DNA from 2 places in the Paraburkholderia sp. RL17-368-BIF-A genome. Region 2 is predicted to be linked to the other one. Evidence: predicted binding sites of a transcription regulator. Region 2 holds the regulator's gene; the other holds the start of a gene.
What was found. Region 2 encodes HrcA, which represses chaperone genes, less so after heat shock. Its sites were predicted from a motif close to TTAGCACTCNNNNNNNNNGAGTGCTAA; they were not measured.
Positions count from the first base shown of each region.

Region 1 (7,591 bases), on a different contig from region 2:
CGAAATTGTCGAGCGCGCGCAGGGCGGAATGCTGAAGGCGGGCGAAACGCCGCTGTTGCTGCTGCGTGCCCGCGACGGCGCGGCGGCTGCGGCGTCGCGTCAGTTGAGCGCAACCGGCGTGACCGAGGAAGCGCGTGCGCAGATCACGCTGGTCCACGCGGGCGGCCTGCATGCACGGCCGGCGGCGCGCGCCCGCGAAGCGGCGCGTGCGTTCGATGCGCGCGTCGAAGTGCGTTATGAAGGACGCAAGGCGGCGATCGAAAGCGTGGTTGGTCTGCTTGGGCTCGGCGCGGGCCAGGGTGCGACGGTCGAACTGCTCGGCGTCGGCCCGCAAGCTAAAGCCGCAGTCGACGCAATCGCTCACGAACTGACGCGCGAGGCCCACGGCGAAGTGGAAGAGAAGCCGGCGCGGCAAAGTTCGCCGGCGCCGCAAACGGCGGCGCCCGTCGCCGGCGAAGCGCTCGCGCCGAATACGCTCGCGGGCGTGTGCGCGTCGCCGGGCGTCGCGGTCGGCAAGCTGGTGCGCTGGGACGACGCGGACCTCGATCCGCCGGAACAGGCGAGCGGCACGTCCGCTGCGGAAAGCCGCCTGCTCGACAAGGCGATCGCGACCGTCGACGCCGATCTCGGCACGACAGTGCGCGACGCGTCGCAACGCGGCGCGGTCGGCGAGGCGGGCATTTTCGCGGTGCATCGCGTGCTGCTCGAAGATCCGACGCTGCTCGACGCCGCGCGCGATCTGATCAGCCTCGGCAAGAGCGCGGGCTTCGCATGGCGCGAAGCAATTCGGGCACAGATAGGCATCCTGAACAATGTCGAAGACGCGTTGCTCGCCGAACGCGCTGCCGATCTGCGCGACATCGAAAAGCGCGTGCTGCGCGCGCTCGGTTATACGAACGCGGCCGCGCGCACGTTGCCGGATGAAGCCGTGCTCGCCGCCGACGAATTCACGCCATCCGATCTGTCCACATTGGATCGCTCGCGCGTCACGGCGCTCGTGATGGCGCGCGGCGGCGCAACTTCGCACGCGGCCATTCTCGCGCGCCAGGCGGGCATTCCGGCGATGGTCGCCGTCGGCGACGCGCTGCATGCGATTCCCGAGGGCGCGCAGGTCGTGGTGAACGCGACGAATGGCCGTCTCGAGTTTGCGCCGACTGAGCTCGATGTCGAGCGCGCGCGCCTCGAGCGCAATCGTCTCGCGGGAGTGCGCGAAGCGAACCGCCGCATGTCGCAGCAAGCGGCAGTGACAGCCGATGGCCGCGCGATCGAAGTGGCCGCGAACATCGCCACGCTCGACGACGCAAAGACGGCTGTGGAAAACGGCGCCGACTCGGTTGGCCTGTTGCGCACCGAGCTGCTGTTCATTCACCGCGCCGCGGCGCCGACCACGGACGAGCATCGGCAGAGTTATCAGGGCATTGCCGACGCACTCGGCGGGCGAACCGCGATCATCCGCACGCTCGACGTGGGCGCCGACAAGGAAGTGGATTACCTCACGCTGCCGCCGGAGCCGAACCCGGCGCTCGGCTTGCGCGGCATTCGCCTCGCGCAGGTGCGCCCCGACCTGCTCGACGATCAGTTGCGCGGCCTGCTCGCGGTCAAGCCGTTCGGCGCCGTGCGCATTCTTCTGCCGATGGTGACCGACGTCGGCGAACTGATCCGCATCCGCAAACGTATCGACGAATTCGCTCGCGAGCTTGGCCGCACCGAGCCGATCGAAGTGGGCGTGATGGTCGAAGTGCCGTCGGCGGCGCTGCTCGCCGATCAGCTCGCGCAACACGCGGACTTCCTGTCGATCGGCACCAACGACCTCACGCAATACACGCTCGCGATGGATCGCTGTCAGGCCGATCTGGCCGCGCAGGCCGACGGTCTGCATCCGGCTGTGCTGCGTCTGATCGCGGCCACGGTGCAGGGCGCGAACAAGCATGGCAAATGGGTCGGCGTGTGCGGCGCGCTTGCGGGCGATCCGCTTGCGATGCCGCTGCTTGTCGGCCTCGGCGTGACCGAGCTTTCGGTGGACCCGGTGTCGGTGCCGGGCATCAAGGCGCGTGTGCGCAACCTCGATTATCAACTGTGCCGCCAGCGCGCCCAGGATGCACTGGCGCTCGAATCGGCGCAGGCGGTAAGAGCAGTCAGCCGCGAAACCTGGCCGTTGGACTGAACTCCGCACGGCTTGCATCGCTACATAACTCAACGACGTCCGTCGACAACGAGACAAGGATTGGAGGTAATCAATGGATGGGAATCCGTTTCTGAAGATACAGCGCCTGGGACGCGCGCTGATGCTGCCTATCGCGGTGCTGCCGGTTGCCGGCCTGCTGCTGCGCCTCGGCCAGCCCGATGTGTTCAACATCAAGATGATCGCCGACGCCGGCGGCGCGATCTTCGATAACCTGCCGCTGCTGTTTGCGATCGGCGTGGCCGTTGGCTTTGCGAAGGACAACAACGGCGTCGCGGGTCTCGCGGGCGCGATCGGTTACCTGATCGAAGTCGCGGTGATGAAGGACATCAACGACAAGCTCAACATGGGCGTGTTGTCGGGGATCGTGGCGGGCGTCGTCGCGGGACTGCTGTACAACCGGTACAAAAACATCAAGCTGCCGGATTACCTCGCGTTCTTCGGAGGGAAGCGCTTCGTGCCGATTGTCACGGGCGTGGTCTGTCTCGCGCTCGGCATTGTGTTCGGCTACGTGTGGCAGCCGGTGCAGGGCGTGATCGATACGGCCGGCCATTGGCTGACCACGGCGGGCGCGCTCGGCGCATTCGTGTTCGGCGTGCTGAACCGGCTGCTGCTCGTGACGGGTTTGCATCATATTCTGAATTCGCTGACGTGGTTCGTGTTCGGCAGCTTCACGCCGCCGGGCGGCGCGGCGGTGACGGGCGACCTGCATCGCTTCTTCGCGGGCGACCCGACTGCCGGAACGTTCATGACGGGCTTCTTCCCGGTGATGATGTTCGGCCTGCCGGCCGCGTGTCTCGCGATGTTCCATGAAGCACCGAAGGAACGCCGCGCAGTCGTGGGCGGCTTGCTGTTCTCGATGGCGCTGACGTCGTTCCTCACGGGCGTGACCGAGCCGATCGAATTCAGCTTCATGTTCCTCGCGCCGGTGCTGTACGTGATCCACGCGTTGCTGACGGGTCTCGCGCTCGCGATCTGCTCGGCGCTCGGCATTCACCTCGGCTTCACGTTCTCCGCGGGCGCCATCGACTACGTGCTGAACTACGGCCTGTCCACCAAGGGCTGGCTGGCGATTCCGGTCGGTATCGCGTATTCGGTGGTGTACTACGGGCTGTTCCGCTTCTTCATCCGCAAGTTCAACATGGCGACGCCGGGCCGCGAACCGGCCGCGGCCGACGAGCAGGTCGAATCGTTCACGGCTGGCGGCTTCGTTTCGCCGGCTGCCGGCGCGGCCGTGCCGCGTGCGCAGCGCTATATCGCGGCGTTGGGCGGTGCGGCGAATCTGTCGGTGGTGGATGCGTGCACGACGCGTCTGCGTCTGTCCGTCGCCGATTCGAACAAGGTCTCCGAGAGCGAACTGAAGACGATCGGCGCGCGCGGCGTGCTCAAGCGCGGCGCGACGAACGTGCAGGTAATCATCGGACCGGAAGCGGACATCATCGCCGATGAAATTCGTACGGTGATCGGGCAGGGCGGCGGTGACGCGGTTGCGGCAAAGCCGGCTGCTGTGGTGGCTCCTGCTGCTTCGGCTCCCGCGGCCGTTGCAAGTGGCGCGGCGAACGGTCCGCTCGATCCCGATCCGTTGCGCTGGCTTGCGGTGTTTGGCGGCGCGGGCAATGTGGTGTCGCTCGATGCCGTCGCGGCGACGCGTCTGCGTATCGTCGTGCGCGATCCGTCGGCGGTGGATCGTCAGCGTCTCGCCACGCTCGATACCGCGTGGGTGTCGGCGGACACGTTCCATATCGTCGTCGGCGATGCTGCGCGGCGTTACGCCGAAACGCTGGCAACCCGCATGCCGGCGAGCGGCGGCGCGGCGCCTCTGCCTGCGTGATTGGATGAAGGCGGCAGCCAGGCTGCCGCCGCTCTCTTCGCGCTGAGAGATCACAGCGCGTATAAAAAAACCCTGCCGTCGTGAGACGGCAGGGTTTTTCACTTACAGCGTTTATTCGAAACGAACGTTACGCGTACTCGGTCAGCGCGCCGCGCATCTTCTTCATCGCGCTGGCTTCGATCTGGCGAATACGTTCCGCCGACACGCCGAACTCGTCCGCCAGTTCGTGCAGCGTCGAGCCGCCCGAACCATCGTCCTGCACCTTCAGCCAGCGGGCTTCGATGATGCGGCGGCTGCGGGCATCGAGTGCCTCCAGTGCCGTCGCGATACCGTCGCTCTGCAGCTTGTCGCGCTGACGCGAGGCCAGCACGGCGGTCGGCTCGCTGTGCGAGTCGGCGAGATACGCGATGGGCGCGTACGACTCTTCGCCGTCTTCAACCTGGCCTTCCAGCGCGATGTCGCCGCCCGACAGGCGCGTTTCCATTTCGGCTACTTCTTCGCGCTTGACGTTCAGCTCCTTGGCGAGACCTTCGATCTCGTCCGGCGTGAACGAGCCCAGGCCCTGCTTGTGGCTGCGCAGATTGAAGAACAGCTTGCGCTGCGCCTTGGTCGTGGCGACCTTCACCATGCGCCAGTTGCGCAGAATGTATTCGTGGATCTCGGCCTTGATCCAGTGCATCGCGTACGACACCAGACGCACGTTCTGCTCGGGATCGAAGCGCTTCACGGCCTTCATCAGGCCGATGTTGCCTTCCTGGATCAGGTCGGCGTGCGGCAGCCCGTAGCCGAGATAGTTGCGCGCGATCGAAACGACCAGCCGCAGGTGCGACAGCACGAGCCGGCGCGCGGCCTCGAGGTTGTCGTGCTCGCGGAATTCTGTGGCGAACTGGCGTTCTTCTGCCGGCGTCAGCATCGGAATCCGATTTACGGCCTGGATGTAGGCGTCGATGTTGCCCAGTTGACCGGGCAGCAGGGAGGAATGCGAGAGCGCCAGCGCACCTGCCGGAGCGGCCTTAGCCGACGACGGGCTCAGAGTACTCGGAAGGGTCAATGCATGGCTCACGTGGAAAACTCCTTTGGAATCAGGCAAAAGCTTGTTCAGGTAACGACTCCAGCGTTGGATGTTAGCACTCTCGTTTTCCGAGTGCTAATACTTAGAGGCCGTAGGGGCTTCCAAGTTCCGTAAATTCCTATCGACATCAAAGCTTCAATAGCCATGATACGCCCCTTCAAAGCGCAATGCAGAGACGTATTAATTACCTGACAAAGCGCCTTCATTTATCACTTTCGACCGATTTTTTCACTTTTTAACGTCAGTAATTGCGAAAATTTAAGTTTCTTAAGATGATCCGCCGACTTCGGATTCTCTTTAGAATAAGCAAGACTGTTACAGATCGTTCAACCTGTTGAGCTCGGGTGTCAGATGAACAACAAAAAGAATGTCGTGCGTGGACTGGCTCTAAAAAGCGTCTGCGCGGCCCTGCTGTTTGGCCTTTCAGGCGTCGCCGCGGCGGATCAGTTCGGAATCCAGGTCGCCGGCGGCCTCGGCGATCACCATGTCAAGAAGCTGGATCTCGGCTTTGTGTGGGACCCGAATCTCACGTGGTGGCAGATCGGCGACTGGCATTTCGCGCTGATCGGCGAGGCGCACGTGGCCTGGTGGCATACGAACGAAGGCAATGTGCACGAGAACATCGGCGAAATCGGTGTGACGCCTATCATTCGCTTCATCAAAGGATCGGGAACGATCCGGCCTTTCGTCGAGGCCGGCGCGGGCGTGCGGCTCCTCACGAGCCCGAGAATCTCTTCGACCTTCACGCTTTCCACGGCGTTCCAGTTCGCCGATATGGCCGGCGTCGGCGTGCAATTCGGCGGCCGTCAGCAGTACCAGGCCGGCTACCGCTTCCAGCATGTGTCGAACGGCGGTATCAAAGAGCCGAATCCTGGTATAAATTTCCACCAGCTATATCTGCAATATAACTTCTGACCGTGGCCGCTACGGCTCACCGGTACAAGGGGCTGAGCAATGGCGGCAAAGACAATCGAGGCGATTCGCGGGCTGGAGCGGGAACGCTTTCGCGCAATGGTCGACGGCGACGGGCAGTCGCTCGACGCGCTGCTCGCCGACAACCTGAGCTACGTCCACACGAACGGCAAGCGCGAAACGAAGCAGCAGTTCATCGACGGCATTACGGGCGGGCGCCGCCGCTACCGGCAGATCGAAGTGCAGACGCAGGACGTGCTGCCGGTCGGGCGGGAAACCTGCGTCGTGACGGGCCGCGCGCTGATCGAGATGGAAGCGAATAACGGCGCGCTGCTTTTCCCCATTGCCTACACGGCGATCCACACGCAGGAAGAGGGCCAGTGGCGCCTCATTGCGTGGCAGGCAACGCGCTGCGCAATCGAGTGAGCTTATGCCGGCGTTCTGGCGACATCCACGATCAGTTCGACTTGCCGCTCGATCGCGCCGGGCACCGGCGCCTCGCCGCGCAGCACGGCGCTGATCCACGCGGCGGTCGTCGCGGCGTCGCGCGCTTCGGGTAATTCGACCTCCGGCGCGTCGCGCGACGAGCGCTCATGCGGCACGCGCGTCTCGCACATGCCGTCGTGCAGCCAGTCGATCTGCACCTGACGCCGCGTGTCGGCCACCGCTTCACCTTCGGTGCCGCGCGCGAGCAGCGCGCCGCCCTGCGCCGCCTCGGGATGCGCGCTGAAGAGTTCCGTCAGGCTGTCCCGATACGGCGGATGCGTGTAGTTCACGAGCCGCAAACCGGCGGGCGCGAACGGCTGGAGAATTTTCACCAGCGTGTGCGTCGAGTTGCGCACGCCCATGCGCCGACGCAGCGCGAGCAGATGCGCGAGCTTCGGCGCGAGAACATCGATGGACGCAAAGGCCACGCGCCGCTCGGCGAGGCCGTCTTCGATATCGTCGTGCGAGCTTGCGTGCGGAATCCGCAGATGCGTGAAAATTTCGGCGCTCGTCACGCGGCCGGGATCGTCGGTGACGCCGTGCACGAGAACCGGCACGCCCTCGCGCGCGAGCAGCAGTGCGAGGAGCGGCACGAGATTCGGCTGCTTGCGCGCGCCGTTGTAGCTCGGGATCGACACCGGGCTGAACTCGCCCGGCGGCAGATGAACCGGCTCGAACGACGCATGAGCGCCGGCGAGCATCGCGGCGAGTTCGTCGGCGGTTTCGCCTTTCACGCGGTAGGCGAGCAGGATCGCGCCGAGCTCGAGTTCGCCGACGCGGCCGTCGAGCAGGGCGGTGTAGAGCGCGCGGGTGTCGTCGGCGGTGAGCGCGCGGGCGCCGTTCGGCCCGCGGCCGATCTCCTTGATGAAGCGGGCGCACGGGAACGGGTTGGCGGTGTCGGCGGAGTCTGTCATGAGGGCAATGGACTTGCTGGCGCGCCGATTTTGAGCCGGCCGCCACGGTATTCAAGGGACGTTGTCTGGTGTGAGTATCGCATCTATGGCGCTGCGGCGAGATCCTGGCAACGGCGTGGCAATGGCGCGGCGCTGTCGCGAACGGCTGCCGGACTGACGCGCGCCTCCTGTTGCCGCGCGTTAAACTGGCTGTC
Region 1 is NZ_JARESN010000025.1:69,829-77,419, reverse strand. Features, by position in the region: gene ptsP (phosphoenolpyruvate--protein phosphotransferase) at 1-2,164, shown strand, start outside; gene nagE (N-acetylglucosamine-specific PTS transporter subunit IIBC) at 2,238-4,013, shown strand; gene rpoH (RNA polymerase sigma factor RpoH) at 4,141-5,076, opposite strand; gene P0D87_RS29255 (acyloxyacyl hydrolase) at 5,437-6,000, shown strand; gene P0D87_RS29250 (nuclear transport factor 2 family protein) at 6,040-6,423, shown strand; gene ybiB (DNA-binding protein YbiB) at 6,426-7,397, opposite strand.
Region 1: rpoH (RNA polymerase sigma factor RpoH) is a predicted target of HrcA. The motif match lies at 5,138-5,164, and genes of this name have one in related genera.

Region 2 (7,591 bases):
TAAAGATTTAAAAGCCAACGGCGGCGGCAACGCATGAATGCGCCGCGACTTTTGTGCGTTGCAAAATCGCGACAAACATTCGAACGCGCCACCGCGTATCGGAACGGCAGGTGGGGCCGCAAGCGCCCATTTCAAGCGCCTCGGCCGAAATTTTCAGAGCGGGCGCCGCTGGCGGAAACGCGCGGTTACAACCATTAGCGCGGCGCAATCAGATTCAGATTGAGCGCGAACAGCAAGTGACCTATGCTCCAGTAACGCAGCGGAAAAACCTCGTTAACCCTAATCTGACGTAATCCTTTCCGCCCTCTTGCAATTTCCACCCGGCTAGCTCGTTTCTTTGCTGCAACATCCCATAAGGGGGTACCGTGAAACTGACCTTTGCAATCTCGGTGGTCGCACTGGTACTCGTTGCGGGCACCACGACCATCTGTATGTCCGGGGCGGTCAACGACCACACCACCGAATACGGCGGCGTGAACGCGACCATGGAACAGCTGTTCAATCCCCACCTGAAAATCTGTCGATAGTGCGGCGGTCGCGCTTGGTCGGGCGGCCATGCAATGCCTCGGCCGGCTCGCGATAGGTCTTGCGGCGCTCCTGCTCGGCCTTGCGTTTTTCGCGGCTTTCGTCGGTCTCGGCGTAGAGCGTCTGCGCGACGGTCGCCGGACCGCGCACCTCGCACACGCCCAGCACCTGCACCTGCCACACGAAGCGCTCGATCTCGATCTCGACCAGGTCGCCGACCCGCACGTCCTTGGCCGGCTTCACATTGGCCCCGCCGATGCGCACGCGCCCTTTCTCGACAGCATCCGCCGCGAGCGAACGCGTCTTGAAGAAGCGCGCCGCCCAAAGCCATTTGTCGATGCGCAGTTTCGCGCCCGGTTCGGTTGAAATCCTGTAGTTCATGAAGTCTCGTCAAGCCGCTGTGTTATGCGGCACGGGTACTGCCTGCACCGGCCAGCCTTGCAGATTCTGCGCGACGATTTCGCCGAGCGCGGCGATCCACGCCTGCGACGCGTTCACACACGGAATGCGGTGAAATTCCTTGCCGCCCGCATGCAGGAATTCGTCGCGCACTTCCATGCCGATTTCTTCGATCGTCTCCAGGCAGTCGGCCGTGAAGCCCGGACAAAATACATCAGCACGCCGCACGCCTGCCGCGCCGAGTTCCTTCAACGTGGGCGCCGTGTAGGGCTGCAGCCACTCGGCCTTGCCGAAGCGCGACTGGAAGGTGATGCGGCATTCCACCGACGTGAGACCAAGCGCCTGCATCAGCAGCGCGCCGGTTGTCTGACACTGCTCGTGATACGGATCGCCGAGATCCAGCGTGCGTTTGGGCACGCCATGAAAGCTCAACACGAGTTTGTCGCCCGCCGCGAAATCCGGCTGGCCATGAAGATGCCAGTAGTGACGCACCTGCGCCGCGAGCGCCGCGATATATGCCGGATGATCGGCGTATTGACGCACCGTGCGGATCTCCGGCTGATTGCGCATGCGCTTCATCGCGGAGAAGGCGTCGTCGAAAGCGGTCGCCGTGGTCGACGACGAATACTGCGGATACATCGGCACGAGCAGCACCCGCTCGGCGCCCGCGAGCTTGAGCTGATTCAGCATCGCGGGAATGCCCGGCGTGCCGTAACGCATCGCGTATTCGACGAGCACCGTGTAGTCGTTCAACTGCAGCAGATGGCGCAACGCTTCCACCTGCTTTTCCGTATAGACGCGCAGCGGCGAGCCTTCGGGCATCCAGACGGCCGCATATTTCTTCGCGGACGCGCGGCCTCTGAACGGCAGGATCAGCAACCGCAGAATGATCTGCCACAGCAGCGCCGGAATCTCGACCACCCGAGGGTCGGACAGGAACTGCGCGAGATAGCGGCGAACCGCCCGCGGAGTTGGCGCGTCGGGCGTGCCGAGGTTGATCAGCAGCACGGCAACACGGTGCGACGTGGCGTTCTGCGAAGGCCGCTCGAGGTCGAAGCGCATAGGCTATAGCCGGGTAACCGCAGTGAGCGGAGGGTTGAACAGGTGAGATTCATTATAGCGGTGCGCCCTATGGCGGCGGCCTTCGTGGCCGCGCGCCCCAGGCGCCCCTGGCCGTTCGGCTAATTGGCAAGCGGCGCGCGCTCGCGCATGATGTGCCGCATCGACCGCCGCGGCGTTGACCGCTACTGCTGACTTAGCGTGAGCGAAAGCAGTCTTGCGGTGATGTCCACGATCGGGATGACGCGGTTGTACGCCATCCGCGTCGGGCCGATCACCCCGAGCGTGCCGACGATCTTGCCGTTCACCTCATAGGGCGCGGTGACGACGCTCATTTCCTCGATAGGCACGAGGTTGGACTCGCCGCCTATGAAGATCTGCACGCCGGCCGCATGACTCGACACATCCAGCAACTGAAGGAGACTGGTCTTTTGGTCGAACACATCGAACAGCTTGCGCAGGCGCGCCATGTCCGAGGAAAGATCGGCGACTTCGAGCAGATTGCGCTCGCCCGAAATCAGCACGGTCTCGCCGGTGTCGGATTCGTCCGTGCTCGCCGTGACGGCCGCGTGCATGAGCGTGGTCATGTCGCCGCGCAACTGGTCGATTTCTTCGCGCAGGCGGCGGCGCACTTCGTCGAAAGACAGGCCGGCGAAGTGCGCGTTGATGTAGTTCGAAGCCTCCACGAGCTCGGACGGCGAAAAGTCGCGCTGGGTCGCCATCATGCGGTTCTGCACGTCGCCTTCCGGCGTCACGATGATGAGCAGAATGCGCTTGTCCGACAGCCGCATGAACTCGATCTGCTTGAACACGTGACTGCGCCGCGGCGTCAGCACGACACCGGCGAACTGCGACAGATTCGAGAGCACGCTCGCCGCGGCCGCGACGATTTTCTGCGGCTCGCCTGCCTGCAGCGTAGTCTTGACCGTGCGGGTGACCGCCTCTTCGTCCGCGGCGGATTCGACCGTGAGCATGGTGTCGACGAACAGCCGGTAGCCGCGCGGCGTGGGAATGCGTCCCGCCGAAGTATGCGGACTGATGACGAGCCCGAGATCCTCGAGATCCGACATGACGTTGCGGATGGTTGCCGGGCTCAACTCCAGGCCCGAATAGCGCGACAACGTGCGCGAGCCGACCGGCTGACCTTCGGCAATGTAGCGCTCGATCAGCGTTTTCAGGAGGGTTTGTGCGCGAGGATCTAGCATGACGAAAAATTTTAGCTCAATGAGGCGACTACCGCGAGCGCCGACGGCGCCCATCACCGGCGAATTTCCCGCCGCCCGCCGGGACCGCGCCTTGCGCTCGTTCCAGCACAACGTGCCGCATTGTGTCGGGCGTGCCGCCGGCCCCGTTGCCGACGGTCCGGCCAGCCGCGCGCCGGTGCGGTTTGCGCGGCGCGCATGTCATCAAGGCTTCACCATTCTAACGATAATCCCGCACTGCGCTCACGGCCCGCTGCGAACGGCCGGCCGCGGCGTCCCGGCCCCGTTCTTTTCAGGCCCTACCTATGGTGTAATGCCGGCATGCAAGTAACCAGCCAGTTCAAGACTGTCGCGCTCGTCGGGCGCAACAATACGCCGGGCATCCGCGACCCGCTGACCGCGCTCGCCACGTGCATCGCGAAGCGCGGCTTCGAAGTCGTTTTCGAAGCCGACACCGCGGCCGAAATCGGCGTAACCGACTATCCGGCGCTGCGCCCCGCCGAAATCGGCGCGCGCGCCGACGTGGCTGTCGTGCTCGGCGGCGACGGCACGATGCTCGGCATCGGCCGGCAACTGGCGCCGTACCGCACGCCGCTCATCGGCATCAATCACGGACGGCTGGGCTTCATTACCGACATCCCGATCTCCGACATGAGCGTGACCGTGCCGCAAATGCTGGCGGGCAACTTCGAGCGCGAGGAACGCGTGCTGCTCGAAGCGCGCATCATGCGCCAGGGCAATCCGATCTATCACGCGCTCGCGTTCAATGACGTCGTGGTGAATCGCAGCGGCTTTTCGGGCATGGCGGAGCTGCATGTGTCGGTGGATGGGCGCTTCATGTACAACCAGCGTTCGGACGGACTGATCGTCGCCACGCCGACCGGCTCGACGGCGTACGCGCTGTCGTCGCAAGGGCCGATTCTGCATCCGCAACTGCAGGGCATCGTGCTCGTGCCGATCGCGCCGCATGCGCTGTCGAACCGGCCCATCGTGCTGCCGGACGATTCGAAGGTCAGCATCCAGATCGTTTCGGGGCGCGAGGTGAACGTCAATTTCGACATGCAGTCGTTCACGTCGCTGGAACTCGGCGACTCAATCGAAGTGCGCCGCTCGCGTCATACGGTGCCGATGCTGCATCCGGTCGGCTACAGCTATTTCGCGACGCTGCGCAAGAAGCTGCACTGGAACGAATACCCGTCGCACGAGGAAGATCCCAAGCCGTGACCGGCGCGGACGCCGGACCGCAAGCGCGCAGTTCGTAAAACCCGATACCAAGCTCACCGACAAGCACAAACGACTTCCATGCTTCGCCACCTCTCGATACGCGACTTCGTCATCGTCGCCGCGCTCGACCTCGAATTCGACAGCGGCTTTACCGTTTTCTCCGGCGAAACCGGCGCCGGCAAGTCGATCCTGATCGACGCGCTGGCGCTCGCGCTGGGTGCGCGCGCCGACGCGAACGTCGTGCGGACCGGCGAGACCCGCGCCGACATCACCGCCGAATTCGACACGCACGCGCAAGTGGACCAGTGGCTCGACGAGCAGGCGTTGAGCACGGCCGCGGCGGACGGCCAGCACGGCGGCACTGTGATGCTGCGCCGCGTGGTGGATGCGAACGGCCGCTCGCGCGCGTTCATCAACGGCACCGCGGCGACGCTCGCGCAACTGCGCGAAGTCGGCGAAATGCTGGTGGATATTCACGGCCAGCACGCGCACCAGTTGCTGATGCGGCCCGACGCGCAGCGCGAGCTGTTCGACACGCATGCAGGGCTGACCGAGCTGTCCGCGAGCGTCACGCGCGCGTGGCGCGCCTGGCGCGAGAAGGTGCAGGCGGTCGAGCACGCGCAAACCCGCGACCGCGAATTGCAGCTGGAACGCGAGCGTCTGGCATGGCAGCTTGCCGAGCTGGACAAGCTCGCGCCGCAGCCGGGCGAATGGGAAGAAGTCAACGCGGAGCATCGGCGGCTGTCGCATTCGGCGAATCTGATCGACGGTGTGCAAGGCGCGCTGAATGCGCTCTCCGAATCGGACGAGGCAATGATCACGCACCTGGCGTCGATCGTCTCGAAGGTGCGCGACCTTGCCGATATCGACCCGGCCCTGAACGACGTGCTGGCCGCGCTCGAACCCGCCGAGATCCAGCTTCAGGAAGCCGCGTATTCATTGAGCCATTACGCGCAGAAGCTGGAACTCGACCCGGACCGGCTCGCACAAGTCGAAAAGCGCCTCGACGCATTGCATTCGGCGGCGCGCAAATTCCGTTTGCAGCCCGAAACGCTGCCCGAGGAACACGAGACGCGCCGCGCGCAGCTTGCCGCGCTCGACGCCGCCGCGGACCTCGACAGCCTGCACGCAGCCGAAGCCAAAGCGCGCGAGGACTTCCTCGCCGAAGCAAAGAAGCTCTCGAAGGCGCGCGCCAAGGCCGGCAAAGCGCTCGGCGCCGCGGTCACCACAGGCATGCAGGAACTGTCGATGAAAGGCGGCAGCTTCGAGGTCGCGCTCGTGCCGTTACCCGAAGGCGGCGCGCATGGCCTGGAGCAGGTCGAGTTCCGCGTCGCAGGTCATGCGGGCGTGCCGCTGCGGCCGCTCGCGAAGGTCGCGTCGGGCGGCGAACTCGCGCGTATCAGCCTTGCGCTCGCCGTGATCGCGAGTGCCGCGAGCCCGACGCCCACACTGATCTTCGACGAAGTGGATACGGGAATCGGCGGCGGCGTCGCCGAAGTGGTCGGACGGCTGTTGCATCAACTCGGCGAAGCGCGCCAGGTGCTTTGCGTGACGCACTTGCCGCAGGTCGCCGCGCGTGGCGATCATCATTTCCAGGTGGCGAAGGCCGGCAACGGCAAGGGCGGCACGGTGAGCAGCGTCGTTTCGCTCGACAAGACGAGCCGCGTCGAAGAAGTCGCGCGCATGCTCGGCGGCCTGGAGATCACGCCGACCACGCGCAAGCACGCGAAGGAAATGCTGGCGGCGTAGGTGGTGAGTTGCGGGCGGCGGTCGGGCTGCTAGTCGCCCGCTACCCGCCCCCATCCTCAAAAACCCCACCTCACCCTCGCCCAAACACCCGCTCCCAAAGCCCAAGCACCGCATCTCTCTCGGCCGCGACCAACCCCGGCTCGACTCGCGCCTTCTCCATCCCATCGAGCCGCAGCTTGTGCTGCAGCTTGCGGTACGTGCGATAAGCGGCGCCGACCGTCTCCGCTTCCGCCTCGCTCATCAGCCCAAGACGCGACACCTCGCGCAACAGCGCAATGTTGCCCGTATTGCGGATCAGCTCGGGATCGCGCGCCGCATGCAACAGCACCCAATACTGCACGGTGAACTCGATGTCGACCATCCCGCCGCGATCGTGCTTGAGATCGAACAGCGTCGTGTGGTTCGGATGCCCGGCGGCGACGCGCTCGCGCATCTCCACGATTTCGCCCGCAAGCTGCGCGGCGTCGCGCGGCGTCGTCAGCACCTGTTCGCGGATCGCCTCGAACTGCGCGCCGATCTGCGCGTCGCCGGCGCAGTAGCGCGCGCGAGTCAGCGCCTGGTGCTCCCACACCCACGCGGTGTTGGCCGCGTCGCCCTCGCGCAACTGATAACGGCGGAACGCGTCGAGATCGGTAACGAGCAGGCCCGACTCGCCGTTCGGCCGCAAGCGCAGATCGACGTCGAACAGCGTGCCCGCGCCGGTCGCGGTCGTCAGCCATGTAATCAGGCGGCGGGTGTAGGTCGAATAGATGTCGGAAGCGGCATCGTCGGGATCGTCGTAGAGAAAGATCACGTCGAGGTCCGATGCATAACCCAACTCCTTGCCGCCCAGCTTGCCGTAAGCGATCACCGCGAATCGCGGCGCGTCGCGGTGGCGCTTCGGCAACTGCTTCCAGACGGCTTCGAGCGTGACGTCGAGCACGGCATCGGCGAGTTCGGACAGACGGTCGCTCACATGCTCGACGCTCAGCTTGCCCGCGAGGTCGATCAGCAGAATACGGAACACCTCGGCCTGGTGCGCGTGGCGCAGCAAGTCCATCTGCTGCTCGACGCCGTCCGCCGCGGCCAGCCGCAAGCGCAGCGTGCGCTTGAACTCGGGCCAGTCGAACGGCGTGTTCAGCGCTTCGTCGTCGAGCAGTTCGTCGAGCAGTTGCGGATGGCGGATCAGATAACCGGCTGCCCAGCGCGACGCGCCCAGCACCGACAGCACCCGATGCAGCGCTTGCGGATACTCGGTGAGCAGCGCGAGGTACGCGCCGCGCCGGCCCACGGCTTCGAGCAGATCGAACAGACGCGCGAGCGTGTCGCCGCGCCGCTCGGGCGGCTCGAGCGTGCGCGCGGCTTCGAGCGCGCGCTGCGCGACGATGTCGAAGCGCTGCCGGCTGCGCTCCGCGAGTCCGGCATAGCGCGACGATTGCCAGACGCCGCGCAGC
Region 2 is NZ_JARESN010000005.1:106,572-114,162, reverse strand. Features, by position in the region: gene P0D87_RS11000 (hypothetical protein) at 366-527, shown strand; gene P0D87_RS10995 (RNA-binding S4 domain-containing protein) at 499-906, opposite strand; gene hemH (ferrochelatase) at 916-1,986, opposite strand; gene hrcA (heat-inducible transcriptional repressor HrcA) at 2,169-3,188, opposite strand; gene P0D87_RS10980 (NAD kinase) at 3,507-4,409, shown strand; gene recN (DNA repair protein RecN) at 4,488-6,158, shown strand; gene glnE (bifunctional [glutamate--ammonia ligase]-adenylyl-L-tyrosine phosphorylase/[glutamate--ammonia-ligase] adenylyltransferase) at 6,229-7,591, opposite strand, start outside.